Regions from separate parts of the Microbaculum marinum genome, predicted to be linked through region 4. Evidence: predicted binding sites of a transcription regulator. Region 4 holds the regulator's gene; each other region holds the start of a gene.
The links. The regulator PhoB, encoded in region 4, activates phosphate uptake and scavenging genes when phosphate is short. The targets are predictions, from matches to a motif close to TGTCATNNANCTGTCAT.
Positions count from the first base shown of each region.

Region 1: ppk2 (polyphosphate kinase 2) is a predicted target of PhoB. The motif match lies at 4,614-4,630, and genes of this name have one in related genera.
Region 2: V3328_RS10570 (UDP-2,3-diacylglucosamine diphosphatase) is a predicted target of PhoB. The motif match lies at 3,374-3,390, and genes of this name have one in related genera.
Region 3: phnC (phosphonate ABC transporter ATP-binding protein) is a predicted target of PhoB. The motif match lies at 3,403-3,419, and genes of this name have one in related genera.

Region 1 is NZ_JAZHOF010000001.1:530,658-537,765, forward strand. It holds gene V3328_RS02465 ((deoxy)nucleoside triphosphate pyrophosphohydrolase) at 1-8, shown strand, start outside; gene V3328_RS02470 (methyltransferase domain-containing protein) at 15-974, opposite strand; gene V3328_RS02475 (ComF family protein) at 1,078-1,869, shown strand; gene grxC (glutaredoxin 3) at 1,963-2,217, shown strand; gene V3328_RS02485 (carbon-nitrogen hydrolase family protein) at 2,255-3,112, shown strand; gene V3328_RS02490 (DUF1178 family protein) at 3,109-3,558, shown strand; gene ubiG (bifunctional 2-polyprenyl-6-hydroxyphenol methylase/3-demethylubiquinol 3-O-methyltransferase UbiG) at 3,744-4,502, opposite strand; gene ppk2 (polyphosphate kinase 2) at 4,689-5,624, shown strand; gene V3328_RS02505 (aspartate kinase) at 5,807-7,060, shown strand.
Region 2 is NZ_JAZHOF010000004.1:115,515-122,622, forward strand. It holds gene V3328_RS10555 (hypothetical protein) at 1-321, shown strand, start outside; gene V3328_RS10560 (threonine ammonia-lyase) at 318-1,319, opposite strand; gene V3328_RS10565 (glycosyltransferase family 4 protein) at 1,410-2,459, opposite strand; gene V3328_RS10570 (UDP-2,3-diacylglucosamine diphosphatase) at 2,470-3,270, opposite strand; gene V3328_RS10575 (SDR family oxidoreductase) at 3,473-4,252, shown strand; gene V3328_RS10580 (OmpP1/FadL family transporter) at 4,365-5,693, opposite strand; gene V3328_RS10585 (fumarylacetoacetate hydrolase family protein) at 5,981-6,823, shown strand; gene V3328_RS10590 (TRAP transporter substrate-binding protein) at 6,882-7,108, opposite strand, start outside.
Region 3 is NZ_JAZHOF010000004.1:162,179-169,286, forward strand. It holds gene phnK (phosphonate C-P lyase system protein PhnK) at 1-125, shown strand, start outside; gene phnL (phosphonate C-P lyase system protein PhnL) at 466-1,158, shown strand; gene V3328_RS10800 (NAD(P)/FAD-dependent oxidoreductase) at 1,911-3,260, opposite strand; gene phnC (phosphonate ABC transporter ATP-binding protein) at 3,510-4,355, shown strand; gene phnD (phosphonate ABC transporter substrate-binding protein) at 4,416-5,414, shown strand; gene phnE (phosphonate ABC transporter, permease protein PhnE) at 5,501-6,328, shown strand; gene V3328_RS10820 (alpha-D-ribose 1-methylphosphonate 5-triphosphate diphosphatase) at 6,337-7,108, shown strand, end outside.
Region 4 is NZ_JAZHOF010000002.1:455,498-462,605, forward strand. It holds gene pstC (phosphate ABC transporter permease subunit PstC) at 1-1,173, shown strand, start outside; gene pstA (phosphate ABC transporter permease PstA) at 1,170-2,462, shown strand; gene pstB (phosphate ABC transporter ATP-binding protein PstB) at 2,542-3,303, shown strand; gene phoU (phosphate signaling complex protein PhoU) at 3,349-4,071, shown strand; gene phoB (phosphate regulon transcriptional regulator PhoB) at 4,126-4,827, shown strand; gene V3328_RS05715 (DsrE family protein) at 4,834-5,202, opposite strand; gene V3328_RS05720 (AraC family transcriptional regulator) at 5,286-6,317, shown strand; gene V3328_RS05725 (GcrA family cell cycle regulator) at 6,365-6,889, opposite strand.

The DNA of each region.
Region 1 (7,108 bases), on a different contig from region 4:
TCCTGTAGCCATAGCTAGTCCTTGCGCGGGGCCCCGGAGCCGGAGGGGCTTTCCCCGGTAGAGTGTTCGCTGGTGCCGAGCGCATCGGCGAGGCGCATCCGGGCACTGCCCGGCCGCAGCGGCTTCTGCTGGCTGGGGTCTGGGGCCCAGCCCGACAGGTAGATCACCTCGAAGGTCGCCCGGACCCGACCGTCGGGATCGGCGTGGCGCTGCGCGTAGAGGTCCATCGCCCGGAACAGGACGTCGCGCCGCAGCGGACTGCGGCTGCGCTCGATCAGCGCGTTCGACCAGCCCATGAGCCTGAGGTCGTCGAGCAGCCTCAGCGGATTGCCGTAGCGCACCGTCAACGTATCGGAATCGACGACGGGCAGGGCGAACCCCGCCCGCTGCAGCAGGGCGCCGGCGTCGCGGATCTCCACGAAAGGCGCGACGCGGGGACTGATGCCGCCCGACACGGTGCTTTCGGCCTCGACCAGGACGCCGCGCAGCTCCTTCAGGCTGTCGCCGCCGAGCAGCGCACCGAGGAACAGGCCGTCTGGCCGCAGCGCGCGCCGGATCTGGACGAGGGCGCCGGGAAGGTCATTGACCCATTGCAGCGACAGGCCGGACAGCACCAGGTCCAGGCTCTCGTCGGCAAACGGCAGCGCCTCCTCGTCGGCCGCCACGCGGACGCCGGCAAGCCGATCGAGCAGCGGCAGGCAGCTTTCCGAACTGACCAGCGCGCCGACCTTGCCGCTTGCCGCGGCAGCCCTGGCGAGCCGGCCGTCATGGGATCCAAGGTCGAGGGCCAGCGGGAAGTGGCGGGACACCGCGGCCAGGCGGTCGGCAAGGCCGTTCGAAGCCTCCTCCAGCAGGAAATCCGCCTCGGGCAGACGCGAGGCCATCCGGGCCCGGCGCGAACGGATCAGGTCCCGGTCAAACAGCCTGTGCACGTCGCCGGGCCGATCGGGACGCGGGGGCGGGTTGCTCACCATGACCCGACATATGACCTCGCGCACCGCCGGGGTCAAAGCCCGGTGCAGCGATCGCTTGACCAATTCTCCGCGAGGCCCGACCCTTACGCAGGGGAAACAGGCGATGGCGGTGACGGCGCGCGAACCGGATTACCGAATTCCTCTGGCGAACAGCCGGAGCGTGCTCGACCGTACCCGGGACGGGGCGCGCCGACTGATCGACCTGGTGCTGCCGCAGCGCTGCGCGGCGTGCGGCACGCCGGGCACCGGTCACGGCCTGTGCGGTGCCTGCTGGTCAGGGGTCGACTTCATTGCCGCGCCGGTCTGCCAGCGTCTCGGTACGCCGTTTCCCTATGATCCCGGCGAGGCCGTAACCAGTCCGGCGGCAATCGCCGATCCGCCGGATTTCGGGCGGGCCCGTGCCGTGGCGCGCTACGACGGCCCGGCCCGGGCGCTGGTCCGGTCGCTGAAGTTCCAGGACCGAATGGAGCTTGCCGGCCTGATGGCGGGACTGATGGTGCGAAGCGGACAGGAGCTCCTGGAGACCTGCGACGTGGTGGTGCCGATCCCGTTGCACCGGCGGCGGCTCTTCGGCCGCCGGTTCAACCAGGCGGCGGCGCTGGCGGGACGCATCGCGGGTCTGGCGGGATGCGACTACCAGCCGATGGCGGTGCAGCGGGTCAAATCCACGCGTCACCAGGTCGGGCTGAGCGCGGCGGAGCGACGGCGCAACGTGGCGGGGGCTTTCAGGGTGGCCGTGGAGGCGCGGCCGCTGGTCGAAGGGCGTCGCGTGGTGCTGGTCGACGACGTGCTGACCACCGGGGCGACGGCCAATGCCTGCGCGCGGGCGTGCCTGCGCGCCGGAGCGGCCGGCGTCGACGTGCTGGTCTTCGCCAGGGTTGCTGCACCGGTATGAACCGCCATATATGACGCGAAAACGGTGTCTTCCGGGACAATCCGGTGCCGAAGCATCCCCGTTCAATGGCCGCGACCGGCCAGGAACCCGAATATGGCCAATGTAACGATCTACACGACGCGCTTCTGTCCCTACTGCATCGCCGCAAAGCGGCTGCTGAGCAGCAAAGGCGTCGAATACGACGAAATCGACGCCGGCGATCCACAGGTCAGGGCGGAGATGACGCAGAAGGCGGGGGGCCGCTATACTGTGCCGCAGATCTTCATCGGCGACACGCATGTCGGCGGCTCCGATGACCTTCACGCCCTGGAGCGACAGGGTAAGCTCGACACGCTGCTCGCCGCCTGACGAGCGAGCCGGCACGGCCGCCCCTGGAGACACCGAAATGACCGAGTCGCCACGTTTCACCGCCGCCTGCGTACAGCTTCAGGGAACGCGGTCGGTCGACCGCAACCTCGAAGCGGTCGTCGCGCTGGTGGCCGAGGCCGCCCGGCAGGGCGCCGACTACGTCCAGACTCCGGAACAGACCGGAATAATGGAGCTCGACCGGCGCAAACTGTTCGAATCGATTACCGACGAGGCCGGTGACCGGGTTCTGGCGAGGCTGCGCGCGCAGGCCAGGGAACTCGGCATCTGGCTGCATGTCGGCTCGCTGGCGATCCGCCTGTCCGACACCCAGGCCGCCAATCGCGCCTTCATGATCGCGCCTTCGGGAGAGATCGCCGCGCGCTACGACAAGATCCATATGTTCGACGTCGACCTGCCCAACGGCGAGACCTACCGGGAATCCCGCACCTATCGGCCGGGCACCACGGCGGTGGTCGCCGACCTGCCGTGGGCGCGCGTCGGCCTCACGGTATGCTACGACATCCGCTTCCCCTATCTCTACCGGGCGCTTGCGAAGGCGGGCGCAACGGTGCTGACGGCGCCGGCCGCCTTCACGAAGACGACGGGCGAAGCGCACTGGCACGTCTTCCAGCGCGCCCGGGCGATCGAGAACGGCGCCTTCGTCATCACCGCCGCACAGGGCGGCCTGCACGAGAACGGCCGCTCGACCTACGGCCACTCGATGATCGTCTCCCCGTGGGGCGAGATTCTCGCCGAGGCCGGCACCGAGCCGGAAGTGATCGTTGCCGAGATCGACATGGCGAGCGTCGGCGAGGCCCGCCAGCGCGTGCCCTCGCTCACCCACGACCGCAGCTTCCAGCCGCCGGTCGTCGAGGCGGAGCGACGCGCTTCATGATCCGCTATTCGCTAGTCTGCGCGGACGAGCACGAATTCGAAGGCTGGTTCCGCGACTCCTCGACGTTCGATTCGCAGAAGGCGTCCGGCGAGGTTCTGTGTCCCATATGCGGTTCCTCCGACATCGAGAAGGCCCTGATGGCGCCTTCGGTTGCAATCCGGGACGAGGCGCCGGCCGTGAGCCGGGACAAGGCGCAGGTGCCGATGGCGGCCTCGGCGCCGGCGAATGCGCAGATGATCGAGACGCTGCGCCGCCTCAAGCAGCATGTCGTCGAGAACTCGGAATATGTCGGCAACCGGTTCCCGGAGGAAGCGCGCAAGATCCACTACGAGGAAGCCGAACGGCGGTCGATCTACGGCGAGGCCAGCCTGGAGGATGCCCGGTCGCTTATCGAGGACGGCGTCGAGGTGCACCCGCTGCCGATCCTGCCGGAAGAGAAGAACTGACCGGCGGTCGCCGGTTTCCGGATATCGCGGCCGATACGTGCCGGAGGCGGATGGTTCGAGTCGCGCTCGGTCGAGCGCTCCTGATCATGAGGCTTGCCGTGGCGTGGGGCCCGCAGAAAGTTCCGGCCTCATCCTGAGGAGGTGCGACGCGCCCTCTCGAGGGCGGCCCGTGCCGCGGTCGCTCCTCAGTCGTCCGGCTTCTCCGCCAGCAGCATGTAGTTGACGTCCATGTCCCGCGACAGCCGCCATTCGTCGGCGAGCGGCGAGTAGACGACGCCGCTGCGATCGGCGATCGCCATGCCGCCGGCTGCGAGATGCTCCTCCAGTTCGCCCGGCGTGACGAACTTGTCCCACTGGTGGGTGCCGCGCGGCAGCCAGCCGAGCACGTATTCCGCTCCGACGATGGCTAGCGCATAGGCCTTCATCGTCCGGTTGATGGTGGCGACGAACATCAGCCCGCCGGGCCGCACCATCGCGGCGCATTCCGACAGGAACAGGCCGATGTCGGCGACGTGCTCCACCACCTCCATGTTGAGGACGACGTCGAAGGTCTCGCCGGCTTGGGCGAGCGCCTCGGCGGTGGTGCAGCGGTAGTCGACCGGGACGCCGGATCCGTCCGCATGAACGCGTGCTGTTCCGATGTTCTTCTCGGAAGGATCGACGCCGACGACCTCGGCGCCGAGCCGGGCCAGCGGTTCGCTGAGCAGCCCGCCGCCGCAGCCGATGTCGAGCATCCGCAGCCCCTCGAGGCTGCGCGAACTCGACGGGTCGCGGCCAAACCGGGCACAGACGTGGTCGCGGATGTAGTCGAGGCGGACCGGATTGAACTTGTGCAGGACGCCGAACTTGCCGGCGGGGTTCCACCACTCGGCGGCGAGCGCGGAGAAGCGGGCGACCTCGTCGGCATCGACGGTGCCGGCAGGCGATCTGGGTGACTGGCTCATGTGCTAGGCGTCCTGCAACCGGCATATCGTGTCAAGTGCGCGTCTGCGCCGGCATGCCTTATTCCGCCGGTTCTCGCCGCCCGGACATACCCCCGTCCGCGGATATATCATTGTCAAAGAGCCGTTATAGTTTGCCGATTCGCCGTTGAACCGGACCGCTGGCCGGAACCGGACTGGAAAGGTGCCATGGACGACAAGACGCGCAATCGAAAGCAGCAGACCTGGGTCGAGGCGGAATTCGAGGATTCGATGGACGAGGAACTCGAACTGGAACTCGACGACGAACGTCTGTACGGCGCCCACCTGGGAGAAGACCTGTCGAAGATCAAGGATCTGCGCCACAGCTCGGAGATCGACCGCCGCGTCTATTTCAGGGAGCTGATCCGTCTGCAGGCCGAACTGGTGAAGGCGCAGGACTGGGTCCAGCACACCGGCTACAAGATGGTGGTGATCTTCGAGGGCCGCGACGCCGCCGGCAAGGGCGGCGTCATCAAGCGCATCACCCAGCGGCTCAATCCGCGCGTCGCCAGGGTGGTCGCGCTTCCCGCGCCGAGCGATCGCGAGAAGTCGCAGTGGTATTTCCAGCGCTACGTGCCGCACCTGCCGGCGGCCGGCGAAATGGTGCTGTTCGACCGCTCCTGGTACAACCGCTCCGGCGTCGAACGGGTGATGGGCTTCGCCGACGAGGACCAGGTCCAGCAGTTCTTCCACGACGTGCCGGAATTCGAGCGCATGCTGGTGCGCTCCGGCATCAAGCTGATCAAGTACTGGTTCTCGATCACCGACCACGAGCAGCAATTGCGCTTCCTGATGCGCATCCATGACCCGATCAAGCAGTGGAAGCTCAGCCCGATGGACCTGCAGTCGCGGATCCGCTGGGAGGCCTACACCAAGGCGAAGGAGGAGACGTTCGAGCGCACCAACATCCCCGAGGCGCCGTGGTATATCGTCGAAGGCAACGACAAGAAGCGCGCCCGCCTCAACTGCATCCACCATCTGCTGCAGCAAATCCCCTACGGCGAGGTGCCGCACGAGCACGTCGAGCTGCCCGACCGGAAGTTCAATCCGGACTACGAGCGCAAGGTGCTGCCGGACAACCTGTACGTGCCCGAGGTGTACTGAGGGCAGGGCGATCGCCCCGGGCCTCATGTCCGCCCCATTGTTGGACCACCACTGCCGCCGATCCTGGTTCCGGCATGGTCGTGCCAGCCAGTTGCGCCTGTGGGAGCGAACCAGTATCTAGATCGCTCGCGGCGGACGATGTTCGCCGCGTTTTTGCGACCGGCACCGGCCCAGAGACCCTTATGGCCCGCATCGTGATGAAATTCGGCGGAACCTCCGTCGCCGACCTCGACCGAATCCGCAACGTGGCGCGCCACGTCAAGCGGGAGTTCGATGCCGGCAACGAGGTGGCCGTCGTGGTCTCGGCGATGGCGGGGTTCACCAACCAGCTGGTCGCGTGGACGCGCGAGGCTTCCGCCCTGCACGACGCGCGCGAGTACGACACCGTGGTGGCGGCCGGAGAGCAGATCACCAGCGGCCTGCTGGCGATCGTGCTGCAGGAAATGGAGGTTCCGGCCCGCTCATGGCTCGGCTGGCAGATTCCGATCCGCACGGATACCGCCCACGGCGCCGCCCGGATCAAGGAGATTCCCAGCGAGATCCTGATCGACCGCTTCGCCCAGGGCCAGGTGGCGGTGATCGCCGGCTTCCAGGGCATTGCGCCGGACAACCGGATCGCGACGCTCGGACGCGGTGGTTCTGACACCAGCGCGGTGGCGGTGGCGGCGGCGCTCAAAGCGGACCGCTGCGACATCTATACCGATGTCGACGGAGTCTACACCACCGACCCGCGCATCGTGCCGAAGGCGCGGCGGCTGGAGCGGGTCGCCTTCGAGGAAATGCTGGAAATGGCCTCGCTCGGCGCCAAGGTGCTGCAGGTGCGCTCCGTCGAACTCGCCATGGTGCATGGCGTGAGGACCTTCGTGCGCTCCAGTTTCGAATCTCCCGACGCCCCCCAGACCGGCCCGGGCGGCCTGCCGCCGGGCACACTCATTTGCGACGAGGACGAGATCGTGGAAAAACAGATCGTCACCGGTATCGCCTTCTCCAGGGACGAGGCGAAGATCACGCTGCGGCGGGTGGCAGACAAGCCGGGGGTCGCGGCCAGCGTGTTCGGGCGGCTCTCCGATGCACATGTCAATGTCGACGTGATCGTGCAGAACGTCTCGGCGGACGGCCGCTACACCGACATGACCTTCACCGTGCCGCGGACGGATTTCGAGCGGTCCATGGAGGTGATCGAGTCGGCGCGCGAGGAGATCTCCTACGAGGAGGTGACCGGCTCCGCGGACGTGGTAAAGGTGTCGGTAATCGGCATCGGCATGCGAAGTCACGCAGGCGTCGCGGCGCAAATGTTCAAGGCGCTGGCCGAAAAAGGCATCAATATCCAGGCGATCACTACGTCCGAGATCAAGATTTCCATCCTGATCGACGCCGCCTATACCGAGCTTGCAGTACGGACTTTGCATTCGCTATACGGGCTCGACAGGCAATAGCGCGGCAGGGTCTGATTGCCCGGTGATGCCGCCGGGGAACCGTGGTCC
Region 2 (7,108 bases), on a different contig from region 4:
GCGGGCGAGGACGAGACGGCCGAGCTGGCGCCGAGCGCTCGCAGCGGTACCGACGCGGCGGTCGGTCGCTTTCTCAAGGACATCGCCGCCTTTTACGCCGACGACGTCACGTGGGCGGACGAAGGCGCGGGAAGCCGGGACGCAGCGCGGCCAGGCACAGGTCCGGACCCCGGCTGTCGGACGGATCGTGCGGATCGGGACGCGGCCGTGCCGGCGCTCCCGTCGCGGCGTTTCCGGTCCGAGACCTCGGACGACCCTGTCGCAAACGCCTCGGACGGCAAGATCGTCCGGCTGCGCGAGCCCGGCAGTCGCCTGTACTAGTCCGGGCCGGCCGCGCCGACGGCCCGCGCATAGACCTCCGGATCCGCATTGCCGCCCGACAGCACGACGGCGACGGTCCTGCCCGCAGTGTCGGCCTTGCCGGCCAGGATCGCCGCGAGGCCGACGGCGCCGCCGGGCTCCACCACCAGCTTCAGTTCCCGCCACGCATAGGCCACCGCGGCCATCGCCTCGGCATCCGAGACGGCGAGGCCGCGGGTTACCCGCGACCTGTTGAGTTCGAACGTCAGTTCTCCGGGCTGGTGCGCCATCAAGGCGTCGCAGATCGATCCGGCCTTGGCCTGGTTGTGCTCGCGATTGCCGGAGCGGAACGAACGGGCGTGGTCGTCGAAGCCTTCCGGTTCCACGGTGATCACCTCGGTATCCGGCAGCAGCGACTTGACCGCAAGCGCCAGTCCGGCCGTCAGACCGCCGCCACCGCACGGCACCAGCACGATATCGGGCAGGAGCCCCATCTCGTCGGCCTGGCGAACCAGTTCCAGACCGGTCGTGCCCTGCCCGGAAATCACTCCGGCATTGTCGTAGGGCGCGACGAACACGCCGCCGGTATCGGAGACGATTGCCGCGGCAATGGCGTCGCGGTCGCCGGTGGCGCGGTCGTAGTCGACGACGCGGGCGCCGTAGGACTCGGTGCGCTGCCGCTTCAGGCGCGGCGCGTCGCTCGGCATGACGATCGTCGCCGGCACCCCGTACAGTGCCGCGGCGGCGGCGATGCCCTGGGCATGGTTGCCGGAGGAACAGGCAACGATGCCGCGCGAACGCTCCGCCTCGGGAATGCCTGAAATCGCGTTGTAGGCGCCGCGGAACTTGAAGGATCCCGTGCGCTGGAGCGTTTCGGCCTTGAACAGGACGCTGCCGCCCACTTGCGCGTCCAGCGCGGCCGAGCGGACCAGCGGCGTCCTGAACGCCACGCCCTCCAGACGCTGCGCGGCCGCCTGCACATCCGCGAAAGAGGGAACCGACTGCATTGCCGTGGTCATCTGTCCGTCCTCTATCGGTCGGCAGGTGTCGATCAGCGGCCGGCCGGACCGGATCAGCCTACAGCAACCGGAAACAGCGGCAAGCGGCGATCAGCCGACGGCCGCCACCGGCTTTGCGACGCCGGCGCCGGGAACGCGGCCATTGGCCGTCCGCACGATGTCGGTGAAGGCCTCGGCGCTTCGGGACCAGTTGAACTGCAACGCCCGTTCACGACATGCCTCCCGCGGGATGTCGAGCGCCGCCAGCGCCGCTGCACGCAGGTCCTCGTCCAGCACCCCCGCCCCCGAGTCGCCGACCACATCGCGCGGTCCGGGCACCGGGTGGGCGGCGACGGGAATTCCGCAGCCCATCGCCTCGATCGATACCAGTCCGAGCGTGTCGGTGCGGCTGGGAAACACGAAGACGTCGGCGGCGCGATACAGGCGCACCAGATCGTCGCCGGTATGGACACCGAGGAACTTCGCCTCCGGGAAGCGACGCTCCAGCTCGGCCCGTTGCGGTCCGTCGCCCACCACGACCTTGGTGCCAGGAAGGTCCAGCGCCAGGAAGCCCGCGACGTTCTTTTCGACCGCCACGCGGCCGACATAGAGGAAGATCGGCCGCGGATGGTCGAGCGCCGCCGCCTCGCCCGGGCAGAACACCCCGGTATCGACGGCACGCGGCCATATCGCCAGCTTCCGGAAGCCGCGCCCGCTCAGTTCGTCGGCAAGGGTCTGCGTGGACACCATCGTCGCCAGGCCGGAATTGTGGAATCGGCGCAGCCAGGCATACGAAACAGAGGTAGGAACAGGCACGCGCGAGGCGAGATACTCCGGGAACCGGGTGTGGAAGCTTGTCGTGAAGCCGCGGCCCTGGCGACGGCACCAGCGCCGCGCCGCCATGCCTATCGGTCCTTCGGTGGGGATGTGCACGAATTCGGCGCCTGCCGCCTCGATACGCCGGCCGACGGAGCTCGGGCTGCACAGGGCGAGCTTGATCTCGCCGTAGGTCGGCAGCGGAACGGCCGGAAAGCCGTCCGGCGAAACGACGTCGATCTCGAGACCGTAGGCGGGGGTTTCGCGGCGCAGGCGGTCGAGGACGCGAACGACACCGTTGACCTGCGGATGCCAGGCGTCGGTGGCGATGACGAGCTTGTTCATCGCCGGGAGGTCACGCCGCCGCCCGGGCCGTTTCGATATCTGCGACAGGCTGCGAGGCGCGGACCACCGGCCAGTGGATCAGTTCGAGCGTCCCGTCCTCGTGTTCGGCAAGCGCCGTGCAGCTTTCCACCCAATCGCCGCAGTTCAGGTAGCGGACCCCGGACATCATCCGGTCGGCGGGATGATGGATATGGCCGCAGACCACTCCGTGCACGTCGAGCCGTGCCGCCTCGCTGGCCAGCGCCTCCTCGAACTCGCCGATGAAGTTGACGGCGTTCTTGACCTTCAGCTTCAGCCAGGCCGACAGCGACCAGTACGGAAAGCCGAGCTTGCGGCGCACAACGTTGAAATGGGTGTTGCAGAACAGCGCGAAGCTGTAGCCGACGTCGCCCAGCATCGCCAGCCACCGGGCGTAGCGAACCACCACGTCGAATTCGTCGCCGTGGATGATAAGCAGCCGCTGGTCGTTGGCGGTGGTATGGACCGCGCGCCGCACCACCTCGATGCCGCCGAAATGCGTGCCGATGTATTCGCGCAGGAATTCGTCGTGGTTGCCGGGCACGTAGACGATCTTGGCACCCTTCCGCCCCTTGCGAAGGAGCTTCTGGATGACGTCGTTGTGCTCCTGCGGCCAGTACCAGGTCCGTTTCAGACGCCAGAAGTCGATGATGTCCCCGACGAGGTAGATCGTCTCGGCATCGTGATGCTTGAGAAAATCCAGAAACAGTTCGCTTTGACACCCCTTGGTCCCCAGATGCAGGTCGGAGACAAACAGGCTTCGGTAGGTTTTTGCTTCCGACGGCTGGCTCAAGGTGACCCTCGCCCTGCTCTACAGTCTTTGGCTCATAAATTCGATTCCGTTGGCAGGATTATGACGTATGTCACACAGTTTCAAAACACTGTAGACCCATCGTTGCCATGCGCCTGTTACATATCAAAACCGCGCAGCAATGCATAGGTTCCGGTTCGCCCGGAGCAGGCCGGCAGCAGTCCGAACAGGGAGAGAAGCGCTTATGGATCTTGGAATTAGGGGAAAGCGTGCGATTGTCTGTGCGTCGAGCCGGGGCCTCGGACGGGCCTGCGCCGAGGCGCTGGCGGAGGCCGGCTGCGATGTCGTGATCAACGGCGTCGACGCCGATCGGCTCCAGCGCGTCGCAGGCGAGATCGCGGCCGCGACCTCGCAGAACGTCACCCCCGTCGCAGGCGACGTCAGCACCCCGGAGTGCCAGGAGGCGCTGATGGCCGCCTGTCCGCAGCCCGACATCCTGGTCAACAACAACGGCGGTCCGCCGCTGCGCGACTTCCGGCAGCTCGACCGCGAGGCGATGCTGAAGGGTGCGACCATGAACATGGTCACGCCGATCGAGATGATCCAGCGGGTGATCGAGCCTATGGCCGAGCGCGGGTTCGGGCGCATCGTCAACATCACGTCCTACTCGGTGATGACGCCGCTCCAGGGGCTCGACCTGTCCAGCGGCGCGCGCGCCGGCCTGACGGCCTTCGTCTCCGGGGTCGCCCGCCAGTTCGCCGATCGCAACGTCACCATCAACAATCTGCTGCCGGGCATGTTCGACACCGACCGGCTGCGCTCGACCTTCGGCCCGCGCGCTGAGGCGACGGGGCTGTCGGAAGAAGAGGTCGCCAGCCAGCGGCGCGCCACGGTGCCCGCCAACCGCTTCGGCGAACCGGCCGAGTTCGGCAACACCTGCGCGTTCCTGTGCAGCGTCCACGCCGGCTACATGACCGGCCGGAACATCCTGCTCGACGGCGGCTACTACGGCGGCAACTGGTAGCCGCAACCGCCGGCCTCCGGAGGCGGCGCAGGACCGGTCCGCCCGGGACCGGTCCTGCGCATCACGCGGGCCGCCCCCGCCCCCGCGACCTGGGTCGCCACCCGGCAGCCCGTCAGTTCTTGTAGACGATCTCCTCGACCGGTTCGGGCGCCCCGCCGAACCGGTACTTCAGGCCGACGGACAGGATGTGCACGTTGGCGTCGACATCGGCGGCAAAGGTCACCGGCGGCACGTAGAGCGGATTGCCGGGACCGATCGCGATCCGGGTGTCGAAGGTCGTCAGGAACGAGTAGCCGAAATTGAGCTTCAGGCGATCGTTCCAGTCGTAGGAGCCACCGATCGACAGCCACAGCCTGTCGTCGTCGGGAAGACGGATCGCGCGATCGGCGTCGTCGACCGGCGAAATCTCCCAGCCGACGCCGGCCCGCAAGGTCCACTGGTCGTTCCAGTCGTATTCGCCGCCCAGCGAGAAGAACCAGCCGTCCTTGTATTCGAAGGGCAGGAACGTCGCCGGCAGACCCGTCAGGTCGTTGGTGACCGTGAATGTGCCGAACCGGCTCCAGTTCGTCCACTCCGCCGTGCCCATCAGCGTGAAGGCATCGGTGAAGCGGTGGCTGAAGCTGGCGCTGATCATTTCCGGCAAGGTCGGCTCGACCGAGACGGGCAGCTGCGCCGTCAACGGGATCGTCAGGGTGCCGTCGACGGAGTGCTTGACCGGCGAGCGGTAGCCGATGCCGATCTCCGTATCGGGGCTGGGCGTGATCAGGATGCCGACCGTTGCGCCGACCCCGACATCGTCACCGGACAATTCGGCCGACGGGGCGAACGGTGCCGGCGACACCGCCTGGGTCAGCTTGATGTCGATGTACTCGACGCCGATGCCCGCGGCGAGCGCGAAATAGTCGTTGAAGCGGTAGCCGACGATCGGATTGACATTCAGCGAGAAGACCTCGGACTTGCGGCCGTAGATCTGGGCGGCGTGGTTGAAGTTGGTGTCGGTCGCCAGCCCGAACGGGCCGTTGATGGTCACGCCGAAATACCAGTTATTGTCGAAGTTGTAGGCCGCCGTCGCCGCCGGCACCCAGCCCACTTCACCGATGTCGCCGGGATCGCCGGCGAAGAACAGCGGGCTGCCGGGACCGAAGAGGCTGCCTGGGAACGGATCGGTGGTGACGTCCGTCTGCGGCAGGATCACCGACAGCGAGCCTTCGACCTCCAGCCCGTCGGCACAGGAGACCACCGCCGGGTTCCAGAAGGCGCCCGCAACGGAATCGCCGCATACCGCCTCGCCCGCGAATGAGGCGCCCTGCCGGTAGGCGCTCTGCTCGCGGATCGCGAAGGCGCCGGCGAACGCCTCGGTTGCGAGAAGTGTCGAAAGTCCAACCGCTCCCGCGGAAATGGCCGTCCACGATGTCGTGCCGCGTCGGTTAGCACAGCGCATATCGCCGTATCCTCCCAGGGCGCCTGTTCGACTCTTTTCGAGTTCTGATGCGATTCTGTGCAATCAAGTCTGCCAACCGCCGAACGGACGTGCAATTGCCCATAGATGCTACTGTCGCCCGTTTGCCATGCGCCGGGCCGTTTCGAACCATTTGTGACAATGGCGCAACATAGTTTTCCGCCAATACCGTCCTGCGCGGCGACAATCGGTCCGCGACCGGCTTGCGGGCGGAGGACCGATCACCGATTATCCGCGACCGTTTTGATCAATGATGTGAGGGAATGCTTATGAAACTTGTCCGGTTCGGCCCCGCGGGCAGCGAAAAGCCGGGTATCGTCGATGGCGACGGCACCATCCGCGATCTGTCCTCGATCGTCGACGACCTGACCGGAGACGCGCTGTCTCCGGCCGGCCTCGAGAGGTTGCGCGGCGTCGATCCCGCCTCGCTGCCGGCCGCGCCGTCCGGCGCCCGTCTCGGTCCGTGCGTGCCGATGCCGTACAATTTCCTCGCCATCGGCCTGAACTATGCCGACCACGCCGCCGAGACCGGCTCGCCCATCCCCGCCGAGCCGATCCTGTTCAACAAGGCGCCGACGTCGATCTCCGGCCCCAACGACGACATCGTGCTCCTCAAGGATTCCGTGAAGACCGACTGGGAGGTCGAGCTGGCCTTCGTCATCGGCACGGAATGCTTCAACGTGCCGGCCGACAAGGCGCTGGACCACGTCGCCGGCTACTGCCTGTGCAACGACGTCTCGGAACGCTTCTGGCAGACCGAGAGCACCGGCCAGTGGGTGAAGGGCAAGAGCGCCCCGACCTACGGTCCGGTCGGTCCCTGGCTCGTCACTGCCGACGAGATCGCCGATCCGCAGAATCTCGCCATGCATCTCGACGTCAACGGCAAGCGGATGCAGACCGGCTCCACCACGACGATGATCTTCGGCGTGATCGAGTTGATCGCCTACGCCTCGCGCTTCATGAAGCTTCTGCCAGGCGACATCGTCACCACAGGCACCCCGCCCGGCGTCGGCCTCGGCATGAAGCCGCCGGTGTTCCTGAAGGCCGGCGACGTCGTCGAGCTGTCGATGGAAGGCCTCGGCGAACAGCGCCAGAAGGTCGTCGCGCCGTAATTCCGAAGACTATACTCGATCGAAGGGCGGGGCCGTTGCGGCGCCCGCCCTTTTCGTTTCAGGCGATCCGGCCCGTCAGATACGGCGCGACCGACAGCTCCGACCAGCCCCCGAGCCGCGACAGGGCTGCGGTGTAGGACTCCGATATCTTGCGCGTCTGCGGCGATTTGGCCGCAAGCTCGGCGAGGACTTCGTTCGCCGCCGGCTTCGCGGCCTCGACGAGGTCGGCCGGGAAACGGGCGAAGGTCACCTTGCTCTGGTCGCGCAGCGAGGCGACCGCAACGC
Region 3 (7,108 bases), on a different contig from region 4:
TCTCGCACCGGCTGATGGTGATGCGCGCCGGCAAGGTCGTCGAGAGCGGCCTCACGGACCAGGTCCTCGACGATCCGCAGAGCCCCTACGCCCAGCTCCTCGTCGCCTCCGTCCTGCAGCCGTAGCGCTCCATCCGATGTCCGCTCGAGAAAACCACGCATATCCCGCCCCGGGCACTGGTGGCGACCCGGACTTGATCCGGCCTCACCGACCAGGTCCTCGACGACCCGCAGAGCGCCGACGCCCAGCTCCTGGTCGCCTCCGTCCTGCAGCCGTAGCGGTCCATCCGATGCCCGCTCGAGAAAACCGCGCAAATCCCGCCCCTGGCACTGGTTACGTCCCGGACTTGATCCGGGATCCGGTCCGGCAAGGGCGACGGGCATCTTCCCCGGCACGTCTCGTCGCAGCCGCCGCCCGGGCCCGCGGCACGCCCGCACGAAGAACTCAACGCGGAAAGCCATCGTCATGACCATGCGCCTCTGCCTGTCCGGCGTCGGCAAGACCTTCACCATGCATCTGCGCGGCGGCGTCGAGCTGCCGGTGCTGCGCAATGTCGAGTTCGCCGTCTCGGCCGGGGAATGCGTGGTGCTGACCGGCCCCTCGGGCGCCGGCAAGAGCACCATCCTCAGGATGATCTACGGCAACTACCTCGCCGACGCCGGCCAGATCCTGGTGGTCGACGGCGACACCATCGTCGACATCGCCTCCGCCCCGCCGCGCCGGATCCGGGACATCCGCCGGCGGATGATCAGCTATGTCAGCCAGTTCCTGCGCGCCGTGCCGCGGGTGCCGGCGATCGACGTCGTCGCCGAACCGCTGCGCGAGCGCGGACGGCCCGCCGACGAGGCCCGCGACCGCGCCGCCGCCCTTCTCCAGCGCCTCAACCTGCCGGAGCGCCTGTGGTCGCTGCCGCCGGCGACCTTCTCGGGCGGCGAGCAGCAGCGGGTCAACATCGCCCGCGGCCTCGTCTCCGACCACCCGATCCTGATCCTCGACGAGCCGACCGCCTCGCTCGACGCCGCCAATCGCGACATCGTCGCCGAGCTCATCGAGGAGCGCCGCGACTCCGGCGCCGCCCTGCTCGGCATCTTCCACGACGCCACCATGCGCCGCCGCGTCGCCACCCGCGCCGTCGACGTCGGCGCCTTCGCCGCCTGAGGGTAGGAAGCCGACCGAGGCTCCTTTCTTTCGACCTGGACGCAGACCCACCCCCTCCCACGTCATCCCGGCCAAGCGCAGCGCGGAGCCGGGATCGCAAGAGGCCGCAGCGCTGCGGTTCTGGGCGATCCCGGATAGCCGCAAGACGGCTTCCGGGATGACGTAGAGGTGTGCGGTAACGACTACGCCCCGCCCTTCCTCCTTCACGTCGAAGCATTGCAATGGGGCACCGCCGCCCTCCTCACCCCCCACGTCATCCCGGCCAAGCACAGCGCAGAGCCGGGATCGCAAGAGGCCGCAGCGCTGCGGTCCAGGGCGATCCCGGATAGCCGCAGCCGCGGCTTCCGGGATGACGTAGAGGTGTGCGGCTTCGATTGCGCAGCACCCCCTCGCCCCCTAGACGTCACCGTTTCGCAATGGGCACCCCGCCCCTCACCCCTTCACGTTGCGGCCTCGACGCACCACCGCCCCCTCACCCCCCACGTCATCCCGGCCAAGCGCAGCGCCGAGCCGGGATCGCACCGGACCGCAGCCCCCGCGGCTTCTGGCGATCCCGGGTAGCCGCATCGCGGCGTCCGGGATGACGTAAGTGTTGACGGCACCGATTGTGCCCCGCGACCTCACCCCTCCCACGTCATCCCGGCCAAGCGCAGCGCAGAGCCGGGATCGCACCAAGCCGCAGCCCCTGCCGCTTCCGGCGACCCCAAGCGCTCCGCCTCAGCCGCCCCCTCCCCCACCAGCCGGCCGCGCCCCTACAGCACCTCGTCCTGCAGCCGGTAGGCCATGTAGGCGCCGCGCAGGTAGAGCGGCCTGAGGCCGGGCAGCGGGAACCGCGGCAGCGGCTGGCCGGCGACCGCCGGGACGATCTCGCCATCCGCCCCCTCACCGACCGTGAGCCGTGCGGCGGCCCGGCCGGACCACGTTGCCATCGAGACGCCGTTGCCGTGATAGGCGAGCGCGTGGACGACGCTGGGGTCGTCGGGCAGGCGCCCGACATGCAGCACCAGGTCGGCGGCGAGGCAGACGAAGCCGCGCCAGAAATGGCTGATCTCGACATCCGCCCAGGCCGGGAACAGCCGCGCCAGCCGCCTGCGCATGTTCGCTTTCATCCGCGCGACGCTCTGCGGCGAGGCGGAGACGCCGCCGCGCGCGCCGAGCATGAAGCGGCCGTCGGGCAGCAGCCGGAAATAGTGCAGCAGCCGGCGGCTGTCATACGCCATGGTCGGCGTCGTCCAGCCCTGCGCCTCGCGCTCGGCGACCGTCAGCGGCCGCGTCGTGACGATGTTGGAGAGCACCGGCAGCACCCGCCCGGTCAGGCCCGGATGCAGGTCCTCGGCGGTGTAGCCGTTGGTGGCGACGATCACCTTGCGTGCCCTCAGCGTGCCGCCCGGCGTCGACAGCCGGTGCCAGCCATCTACCTTCTGCCAGGCCTCGACCGGACTGTTGGCGTGGATCGCGACGCCCCGCGCCACGGTCGCGCCGGCGAGCCCGCGCGCGTATTTCAGCGGATGCAGGCCGAAGCCGTGCGGCATGTGCAGCGCCCCCTGCGCACCGGCCATGGCGAGGCCGGCCTGCCGCAGTTCCTCCTGCGGGTAGAGCCGGCTGTCGAGGCCGTAGACGTCGCGCATGAACGCCTGCTCCTCGTGCAGGTCAGCGACGCGGCCCTTGTCGTGCGCCACCAGGATGTCGCCTTGGCCGCTTGCGTCCAGGTCGAAGCCCTCGCCCTGAGACAGTTCGCGGACCAGGTCGATGGCCTCCAGCTGGGTCATCGCGAACCGGCGCGCCTCGGCCTCTCCGTAGCGGCGGATCAGGGTCGCGAACGACACCTTGGTGCCGCCCAGGCAGCAGAACCCGCCGTTGCGTCCGGATGCCCCCCAGCCCGGTGCGACGCGCTCCAGGATGCGCACGTCGGTTCCGTGGTCTCGGGCCAGGTGCAGCGCGGCCGACATGCCGGTGTAGCCGGACCCGATGACGGCGACCTCGCAGGTCTCGTCGCCGCCGAGTGCCGGCGTGTCGATCTCCAGCGGCGGCGCCGAGGCCGCCCAGTAGCTGTCGACGGGGATCGCCGGGTCGAACGCGGAGGAGTGATAGATGTGCTTCACGCGAGGGCTCCTTCGGCACGAACGGCAGGTTCCGGGGCGCCGATTCTGATGCGCGCGCCAAACCGGTCGCGTCAAGCCGTTTCTGGCGGAACAGCCGGGTCCGAAACCCCAGCGAAATCCCGGGCATACCGGGCCTGTGGATTGTCATCGAACCGACACGCGACCGCAAAACAGCCGTCACGGGCCGTCGCTAAGCCTCCTGTCGTTGATGATTTACCGGTTCAGCGCGCAACCAGTAAGGGGATCGCCGTGGCGGCAGTCGTGGTCGAAGGGCTTTCCAAGACGTTTCGGGGCGGCAAGCGCGCCCTCAACGACGTCTCCATGTCCATAGACGGCGGCGAGATGGTCGCGCTGATCGGCGCGTCCGGCTCCGGCAAGTCGACCCTGATCCGTCATGTCGCCGGTCTGGTCCAGGGCGACCGCGACGCCTGCTGCAAGGTGACGGTCAACGGTCGTCCGGTGCAGTGCAACGGCCTGCTGACCGCCGAGGCGCGCGACATCCGGCGCGAGGTCGGCGTCATCTTCCAGCAGTTCAACCTGGTCACCCGGCTGTCCGTGCTCACCAATGTGCTGACCGGCGTGCTCGGCCGAATTCCCGCCCTTCGCGGCACCTTCGGCATCTTCACCCGCGAGGAGCGGATCGCCGCGATGCGGGCGCTGGCACGGGTCGGCATCGCCGAGGCCGCGGGCCAGCGCGCCTCGACGCTCTCCGGCGGCCAGCAGCAGCGCGCCGCGATCGCCCGCGCCATGGTCCAGGGCGCCCGCGTCATTCTCGCCGACGAACCGATAGCCTCACTCGACCCGGCCTCCGCCAAGCGCGTCATGGAGACGCTGTCGGAAATCAATCTGAACGACGGCATCACCGTCATCGTGTCGCTGCACCAGGTCGAGTACGCCCGGCGCTACTGCCGGCGCACCATCGCGCTGCGCGACGGCGAGATCGCCTTTGACGGGCCGAGCGAGGCCCTGACGCACGACTTCCTGCGCGAGCTCTACGGCGACGCGTCCGAAGAGCTCGTGCTTCCCGACGTCCCTGCGAAGGCCGACGGACCGCGCGCCGCCCTGCGGCCGGCTGCGGCGTTCGCGGGCGCGTGACCGTCCCCGGACGGTCCAACTCGAATTCGACCCAAACCGCCAGTTGGCACGGAGGACTACATGAATCTTGTCGCTAAAGGCCTTGCCGCCGCGGCGATTTCCGCCACGCTCGTCGGCGCCGTCCAGGCCCAGACGACCGAAATCAACTTCGGCATCATCTCGACCGAGTCGAGCCAGAACCTGAAGACGATCTGGACGCCCTTCCTCGAGGCGATGGAGAAGGACACCGGCCTGAAGGTCAACGCCTTCTTCGCCACCGACTATGCCGGCGTCATCGAAGGCATGCGGTTCGGCAAGGTCGACGTCGCCTGGTTCGGCAACAAGTCGGGCATGGAAGCCGTCGACCGCGCCAACGGTGAGGTGTTCGCCCAGACCGTCGATTCGGAAGGCAACCCCGGCTACTGGTCGCTGCTGCTCGCCAATGTCGACAGCGACATGGAGAAGCTCGATGACGCGCTGAAGTGCGACGGCACGCTGGACTTCGGCATCGGCGACCCGAACTCCACCTCGGGCTTCCTGGTCCCCACCACCTTCATCTTCGCCAAGAACGGCATCGACCCGAAGACCTGCTTCAAGACGGTCCGCAATGCCAATCACGAGACCAACCTGATGGCGGTCGCCAACAAGCAGGTCGATCTGGCCACCAACAACACCGAGAACCTGCGCCGCCTGCAGACCACCAACCCGGAAGCGGCCAAGAAGGTCAAGATCATCTGGCAGTCGCCGCTGATCCCGTCCGATCCGATCCTGTGGCGCAAGGACCTCGACCAGGCCGCCAAGGACAAGATCTACACCTTCTTCTTCTCCTACGGCCGCCTCGGCACGCCCGAGGAAGTCGAGTCCGCCCGCGACGTGCTGGCCGCCCTGCAGTGGGCGCCCTTCAAGCCGTCCTCGGACGCCCAGCTCTATCCGATCCGGATCATGGAGATCACCAAGCAGGAGTTCCAGGTCCAGTCGGACGACAAGATGTCGGCCGACGAGAAGACCGCGAAGCTCGAGGAGCTGAAGGCGGAGAAGGCCAGGTACGAAGGCCTGATGGCCAAGGTCCCGCAGTCGTAGGCGTCAGCGACCGGAAAGACCGGCGGCGCCGCGGCCCTGCGCCCGGCGCCGCCGTCCCGTTCCAACACATCCTTTCGAGACGCCCCATGACGAGCGAAACGAGCGCCGCCGCTGGCCCCGCCCAGCCGCGCCCCGTCGAACTGCCCCGCGCCTCGACCACCGACGTCCTCTACCGGCTGTTCGTCTGGGGCGGGCTGGCGCTGGTGCTGGCCTGGAGCTGGGGACCGGCGGAAATGTTCCGGCTGGTCAACCTGTTCACCGACGCCGGCAACATGGCCGACTACGCCGGCGGCTTCCTGTCGCCGAACTTCCGCGACTGGGAGTACTACGTCGAGGAAATGGTGCTCACCGTCCAGATCGCGATCTGGGGCACGGTGCTGGCGATCGTCTTCGGCATCCCGTTCGCCCTGCTGTCGTCCAGCAACATCGCCCCCGTATGGGTGGTGCAGCCGGTCCGCCGGCTGATGGACGCCTGCCGCGCCATCAACGAGCTGGTCTTCGCCGTCCTGTTCGTCGTCGCCGTGGGCCTCGGCCCCTTCGCCGGCGTGATGGCGCTGTTCATCCACAACATGGGCATCGTCTCCAAGCTGTTCTCCGAGGCCGTCGAGGCGATCGACCCGCGCCCTGTCGAGGGCATCCGGGCGACCGGCGCGACGCGCCTGCAGGAGATCGTCTACGGCGTCGTCCCGCAGGTCCTGCCGCTGTGGATCTCGTTCTCGCTCTACCGCTTCGAGACCAACGTCCGCTCCGCCACCGTGCTCGGCATCGTCGGCGCCGGCGGCATCGGCCAGATCCTGTTCGAATCCATCCGCGGCTTCTACTACGGCGAGACCGCCGCGATCATCATCATCGTCGTGGTCACCGTGTCGCTGATCGACATCCTGTCACAACGCCTTCGCAAGATGGCCATATGACGCCGGCCATGCCTGACACGATCCTCACCAACGCGCGCATCGTCCTTGCCGGCGAAATCGTCCCCGGCACGCTCGTCATGTCGGAGGGCGTGATCCGCGCGGTCGATGCGGGCGCCACCGCCGTGGCCGCGGCCGAGGACCTCGGCGGCGACTTCCTGATCCCGGGCCTCGTCGAACTGCACACCGACCACCTGGAGGGCCATGTCGCGCCGCGCCCCGGCGTCAGCTGGAACCCGATCGCCGCCGTCCAGGCGCACGACGCCCAGATCGCCGCCTCCGGCATCACCACGGTCCTCGACGCGCTCCGGGTCGGCACCGACGCCGACACCTCGCGGCTCGGCCGCCACATGCGCACGCTCGCCGACGCCATCGTCACCGCCGGCGCGAACGGACGGCTGCGCGCCGACCACTTCCTGCACCTGCGCTGCGAGATCGCCGCAAAGGACGTCGTCGAGGAAGCCGAGGCCTTCCTCGGCAACCCGAGCCTTAAGCTCGTCTCGGTGATGGACCACACGCCGGGCCAGCGCCAGTTCGTCAGCCTCGACAAGTACAGGGAGTACTACCAGGGCAAGGTCGGCATGAGCGACGCCGAGATGGAGGCCTTCATCGCCGAGCGCCACGCCCTGCACGCCGCCAACGCAGAGCCGAACCGCAGGGCGCTGTTCGAGCTCTGCCGCCGCTCCGGGATCGTCGTGGCCAGCCACGACGACGCCACCGAGGAGCATGTCGCCGAGGCCGTCGCCGAGGGCGTCGTGCTGTCGGAGTTTCCGACCACGATCG
Region 4 (7,108 bases):
GATCACATGCTGCTGTCCAGCCTGCCGGCCGGCTATCTCGACGGTGACAGCGCCTCGCGCACGAGCCTCGTCCTCTCCGAGATCAAGAACGTCGCCGCCGGGCGCATCTTCGCCGAGCCGACGCCAGACATCACGCGGGCAGCGGAGATGTACAACCGATGGGAGGCGATCGCGCGCTGGGCGATGCTCGTCGTGACGCTGGCGCTGATGATCATCGCGCTGGTCGTGGCGCGCGGCCGGCTGGCCGTCCGGTTCCGGGCCCGCAACAACTTCGAGACGGTGCTGTCGGGCCTGATGATCTTCTGCTCGCTGGTGGCGATCCTGACGACCGTGGGCATCGTCGCCTCTCTGGTCTTCGAGGCCTGGGAATTCTTCAAGCGCGTTCCCCTGCACGAGTTCCTGTTCGGCCTGAGCTGGGAGCCGCAGATCGCGCTGCGCGCCGACCAGGTCGCCGGGAAGGGCGCGTTCGGCGCGATTCCGGTGTTCACCGGCACGCTGCTGATCGCCTTCATCGCCATGCTCGTGGCGACGCCCATCGGCATCTACACGGCGATCTACCTCGTCGAATACGCCAACGACCGCGTCCGCACGGTGGTCAAGCCGGTGATGGAACTGCTGGCCGGCATCCCGACCGTCGTCTACGGCTTCTTCGCGGTGCTGATCGTCGCCCCGGCCGTGCGCGAGACCGGCTCGGTAATGGGCATCGCCATATCGCCGAACAGCGCGCTGGCGGCCGGCGCGGTGATGGGCATCATGATCATCCCGTTCATCTCGTCGCTGTCGGACGATGCACTCAAGGCGGTGCCGCGCACCATGCGCGACGGCTCGCTGGCGCTCGGTGCGACGCGCGCCGAGACCATGGTCAAGGTCATGCTCCCGGCGGCACTGCCGGGCATCATGGGCGGCGTGCTGCTGGCGCTGAGCCGCGCCATCGGCGAGACCATGATCGTGGTGATGGCGGCGGGACTGATCGCCACGCTGACGTTCAACCCGATCGACTCGGTGACCACGGTGACCGTGCAGATCGTCACCCTGCTGATCGGCGACACCGAATTCGACAGTCCAAAGACCCTGGCCGCCTTCGCGCTCGGCCTGGTCCTGTTCGTCGTCACGCTTTGCCTCAACATCATCGCCTTGCGGATCGTCCAGAAATACCGGGAGCAGTACGAATGAGCACCGCTGACGCATCCCTGCCGGCCAAGTTCGACTGGTCCAGCGAAGCCGCGGCCGCGAGGCGCAGGCGCCGCCACATGGCCGACCGCCGGCTGCGCCTGCTGGGCATCGGCGCGATCTGCATCGCGGTCGGGCTGCTCGGCATCCTGATCGTCTCGCTGGTCGCCAACGGCTACCGCTCCTTCGTCCAGACGATGGTGACGGTGCCGGTCTACGTCGATCCGCAATATGTCAGCGAGGACGATCCCTCCAAGGGCAACTACCGGGCGATCGTCAAGGACACGCTTGCGCAACTTTTCCCGGAGGTCACCGATCCGCGCCAGCAGCGCGACCTCGGCCAGCTCCTGACCAACAACACCCAGTACATGATCCGCGACCGCGTCGTCGCCGATCCCGCCCTGATCGGCACGACGTTCGACATCACGGTGCCGGTCTCCGATCCCTTCGACCAGCTGGAGAAGGGCGTGCTCAGCCGCGACCTCCCGGAGGATCAGCGCAAGATCGACGACCAGCAGATCGGCTGGTACGACCAGCTCGTGGAGGAAGGGCGGATCTCGACGCCGTTCAACTGGGGCCTGTTCTTCAACTCAGACAGCCGGTTCCCCGAGCTCGCCGGTCTGGCCGGCGCCATCGTCGGATCGTTCTACGCCCTGCTGGTCTGCTTCCTGATCTCGTTCCCCGTCGGCATCGCGGCGGCGGTCTATCTCGAGGAGTTCGCGCCGAAGAACCGGTGGACCGACCTGGTCGAGGTCAACATCAACAACCTGGCCGCCGTGCCGTCCATCGTGTTCGGGCTGCTGGGCCTGGCCGTCTTCCTCAACTTCTTCGGCCTGCCGCGATCAGCGCCGCTGGTCGGCGGCATGGTGCTGTCGCTGATGACGCTGCCCACCATCATCATCGTGACGCGGGCGTCGCTGAAGGCGGTGCCGCCGTCGATCCGCGAGGCCGGGCTCGGCATGGGCGCCTCCCGGCACCAGGTGGTCATGCATCACGTCCTGCCGCTGGCGCTGCCGGGCATCCTGACCGGCACGATCATCGGCCTCGCCCAGGCGCTGGGCGAAACCGCGCCGCTGCTGCTGATCGGCATGAACGCCTTCATCACCTCGCCGCCCGGCGGCCTGCTCGATGCGTCGACCGCCCTGCCGACGCAGATCTTCATCTGGGCCGACAGTCCCGAGCGCGGCTTCGTCGACAGGACGTCGGCCGCGATCCTGGTGCTGCTGGGCTTCCTCATCATCATGAACGGTATCGCCATCTTCCTGCGTCAGCGCCTCGAGCGGACGTGGTAACGGGAGCAACGACATGAACCAAGTGACCACCGCCGAGCAGCGCGCCGCGACCGGGCCGATCATCATCCCCGATCCGGACATGAACCCCGTCCGGGTCTCCGCCAAGGACGTTTCCGTGTTCTACGGCGCCAAGCAGGCCCTGTTCGACGTGGCGATCGACATTCCCGAGCGCTCGGTCACAGCCTTCATCGGACCGTCCGGCTGCGGCAAGTCGACCTTCCTGCGCTGCATCAACCGGATGAACGACACCATCGACGGCTGCCGCGTCACCGGCGACATCACGCTGGACGGACGCGATATCTACGACCGCACGCTCGACGTGGTGGAACTGCGCGCCCGGGTCGGCATGGTGTTCCAGAAGCCGAACCCGTTCCCGAAGTCGATCTACGAGAACATCGCCTACGGTCCGCGCATCCACGGGCTGGCCAGCAACAAGGCGGCGCTCGACGAGATCGTCGAGACGAGCCTGCGCAAGGCCGGCCTCTGGAACGAGGTGAAGGACCGCCTTGACGAGCCGGGCACCGGCATGTCGGGCGGCCAGCAGCAGCGCCTGTGCATCGCCCGGGCAATCGCGGTGAGCCCCGAAGTCATCCTGATGGACGAGCCGTGCTCGGCGCTCGATCCGATCGCCACCGCCAAGGTCGAGGAACTGATCGACGAGCTGAAGGAGAACTACTGCATCATCATCGTCACCCACTCGATGCAGCAGGCCGCGCGCGTCTCGCAGCGCACCGCCTTCTTCCATCTCGGCATCCTGGTCGAGGCCGGGCCCACCGAGCACATCTTCACCAACCCGAAGGACGAGCGCACCCACGACTACATCACCGGCCGTTTCGGCTGATCGCACGTACGTGAGGACAAGCCTCCGCGGACCGAGGAAACGGACATGACGGAACACATCGTTACTTCCTACGACGACGAACTGAAGGCGCTCGCCATCATGATCACGCGCATGGGCGGCCATGCGGAGAAGGTCCTGACGGACGCGACCCAGGCGCTCAACCGCCACGACGAAGAGCTGGCGATGCGCACGATCAACGCCGACGAGGAGATCGACCGGCTCGAACACGAGATCGAGGAACTGGCGATCCTGATGATCGCCAAGCGCCAGCCGATGGCGGCCGACCTGCGCGAGGTCATCGCGGCGATCAAGATCTCGTCCGACCTGGAACGCATCGGCGACCTGGCGAAGAACATCGCCAAGCGGGCGGTGGCGATCCAGTCGGAGACCGGCGCCGTCAAGGCGGCGCTCGGCATCGACCGCATGAGCCGGATCGCGTCGCGCCAGCTCAAGGACGTCCTCGACAGCTACACGCAGCGCGACGTCGACAAGGCCATGGACGTCTGGCATCGCGATTCCGAGCTCGACGCCATGTACACGTCGATCTTCCGCGAGCTGCTGACCTACATGATGGAAGACACGCGCAACATCACGTTCTCGACGCATCTGCTGTTCGCCGCCAAGAACATCGAGCGCATCGGCGACCACGCCACCAACATCGCCGAAACGATCTACTATCTCTCCACCGGCGCACCGCTGCGCGAGGCGCGTCCGAAGAAGGACGCCTCGAGCTTCACGCCGGCCGACTATCCGCAAACCGATGACTGATCGCAGGAAGACGAACGACTTCGAGACGATGACCAATCACGGGATTCAGGGGCAATGAACGCCAAGGTCCTGATTGTCGAAGACGAGGAGCCTCTGACCCTCCTGCTTCGGTACAATCTGGAGTCGGAGGGCTACGACGTCGACGCGGTCAGCCGCGGCGACGAAGCCGAGACGCGGATCCGCGAGGGCGCGCCCGACCTGGTGCTGCTGGACTGGATGCTACCCGGCATCTCCGGCATCGAGCTGTGCCGCCGCATCCGCACGCGTCCCGAAACCAACGGGCTGCCGGTCATCATGCTGACGGCGCGCGGCGAGGAGACGGAGCGGATCCGTGGTCTCGCCACCGGCGCCGACGACTACGTGGTGAAGCCCTTCTCGATCCCGGAGCTGATGGCGCGCGTCAAGGCGCTGCTGCGGCGCGTCAAGCCTGAGCTGATCGCGAGCGTGCTCAACGCCGGCGACATCGAGCTCAACCGCGACACCCACCGGGTGCGCCGCTCGGGCCGGGAGATCCACCTGGGGCCTACCGAGTTCCGGCTGCTCGAATTCCTGATGCAGAGCCCGGGCCGGGTGTTCACCCGCGAACAACTGCTCGACGGCGTCTGGGGCCGCGACGTCTATGTCGACGAGCGCACCGTCGACGTGCATGTCGGACGGCTGCGCAAGGCGATCAACCGCGGCCGCCGGGCCGACCCGATCCGCACGGTGCGCGGCGCCGGCTACGCCTTCAACGAGCAGTTCGTGACCGTCGCCTGACGAGGTTCAGAAGGACAGCGTCGCGGCTCCGGTCCGGATTTCCTCGAACATCGCGCTCGCACCGATCACGACGACGCCGTCCAGCAGGTCGGACTGCCGGTAGCCGCGCGAGGCGACGCAGGGCGGGCAGGCCCAGATGACGCCGCCGCGGTCCTGGAAGGACGAGATCAGCGCCGCCAGCGGCTCCAGCGGCGCCACCTGGGTCATCGTCTGCCCGCCTTTGCGCACCAGGTCGATTGCCGTGCTGGTGAGAAAGAGCGACACCTTCATGCCGGCGCTCAAGGCGCCGTTTGCAATCGTGAAGGCGACCGACGAGAGCTCCGAGTCGATGCCCCTGGTTACGACAATCACGAGTTTTCCGGTTTCCGCAGTCATTGTAATGTGCTCCTGCCTGAACTGCGGATGATCAATAGGCGGCGGGAGTCCTGACGTCTTTGGCCGGAGCGCCGAAAGAGTTGATCGAACGGCCGGCGCCGGCTCGGCCGGCGGGCCCGGGCGGAGACGTGCTGTCGGCGCTGTTGCGCACGGTCCGGCTCGGCGGCGCCCTCCAGTTCTGCCTGATGCCGGAAGGCGACTGGGAAACCGACGACAAGCCGCGCATGGCGGCGCTGGCCACGCGGGCGGTCGCAGCGATCCCGTTCCACATCCTCGTCGAAGGCGAATGCTGGCTGCGCATGCAGGGAGGGGAATGGGCGCTCGAGGCCGGCGACGTCGCCGCCTTTCCGTTTGCGACCGGCCATCAACTGGGCGCAGGCCGCGGCGGCCGCCGGATTTCGCCGACCGACGATCTTCCGCCGAAGCCCTGGAACCAGCTGCCGGTGCTGCGCTACGGCGGCGACGGCCGCCGGGTGCGGCTGCTGTGCGGCTACCTCGAATGCGATGCGGTGAACTTCCGGCCGCTGAGACAGTCATTGCCGACGCTGCTGCACGTGCGCACCGCGACCTCGGAGCAGACCCGCTGGCTTGCCGCGACAATCCGGCAAATGGAGCTGGAGACGGACCACCCGCGGCCGGGGGGACAGTCCGTCATCGAGCGGCTGACCGAGATCATCTTCATCGAGCTCTTGCGCCACCAGATCATCGCCGGGCCGCCGGAGAAGGTCGGCTGGCTGGCTGCGGCCGGGGACCCGGCACTCGGCCGATGCCTTGCCCTGATCCACGATCAGCCGCGTCGGGAGTGGAGCGTTGCCACGCTGGCGGCCGAGGCCGGTCTGTCGCGCAGCACCCTGACGGACCGGTTCGAAGCGGTGCTCGCCACATCGCCGATGCGCTACGTGCGCGAGTGGCGGCTCTATCTTGCGAGCACCGACCTGAGGACGACCGCCAAGCCGATCCCCGTGATCGCGGAAGAGGCAGGCTACGGGACCGAAGCCGCCTTCAGCCGCGCCTTTTCGCGGGCTTTCCACTGTCCCCCCGCCGCCTGGCGGCACGACCCGCGCGACCGGACGGTCCGTTCGAACGGCGTCACCGTCCCGCCCGCCAACGTCTGACTCCGCAGGGACGATGCCGGGCGTAGGCTTTCAGAGCTGAACCCGGGTCAGTTCGCGCCCGACGCCTTGGACCGCTTGCGATCCGAGGCCGGCTGATAGGCGACGCTGCAATGATGCTCGCAATAGGGCACCCCGGACTCCGAGCGCCGGCCGCAGAAGTAGAAGTCGTCATGGCCGGGATCGCCGATCGGCCATTTGCAGGTGTGTTCGTTGAGCTCCAGGATGGTTGCGCGCTGCTCCGGCGGAATGAACAGTTCCGTGACCGGCGCCAGCGTGCGCACGGGGACGATCTCGGCCTCGACCTGCTGCTCGGCCACGACGTTCAACTTCAGCGCGGTGTTACCGATCACCCGCGTGACGGGCCGCGGCGGCATCGAGGGGCTGCGCGCCTTGCGCACGCGGGGCGCAGCCGGACGCGTCGTCTTGGTGCGTCCCGACAGTCCGAGCCGATGCACCTTCCCGATAACCGCATTTCGCGTCACCCCTCCAAGCTCCGCCGCGATCTGGCTCGCGCTCAGACCGTCGGTCCACAGCTTCTTGAGGAGTTCGACACGTTCTTCTGTCCAAGACATCCGCCACTCCATGTCTAGGTTGCGGGCAGACTCCGAGTCCATCGCGGAATCGCGATTTTACGAGCCGCTGTTCCCACTAAATCTGGGTGACGTACTGGTCCGCCGCACGAAATGTCGTACCCAATGCCCGAAAGCTACAATACCGGCGGACTCCCCGGCAACCCCGCAGTAACGGTTCCTCAACGATTTCCCCAGGAACCCCCGAATGTGAGTCGCGAA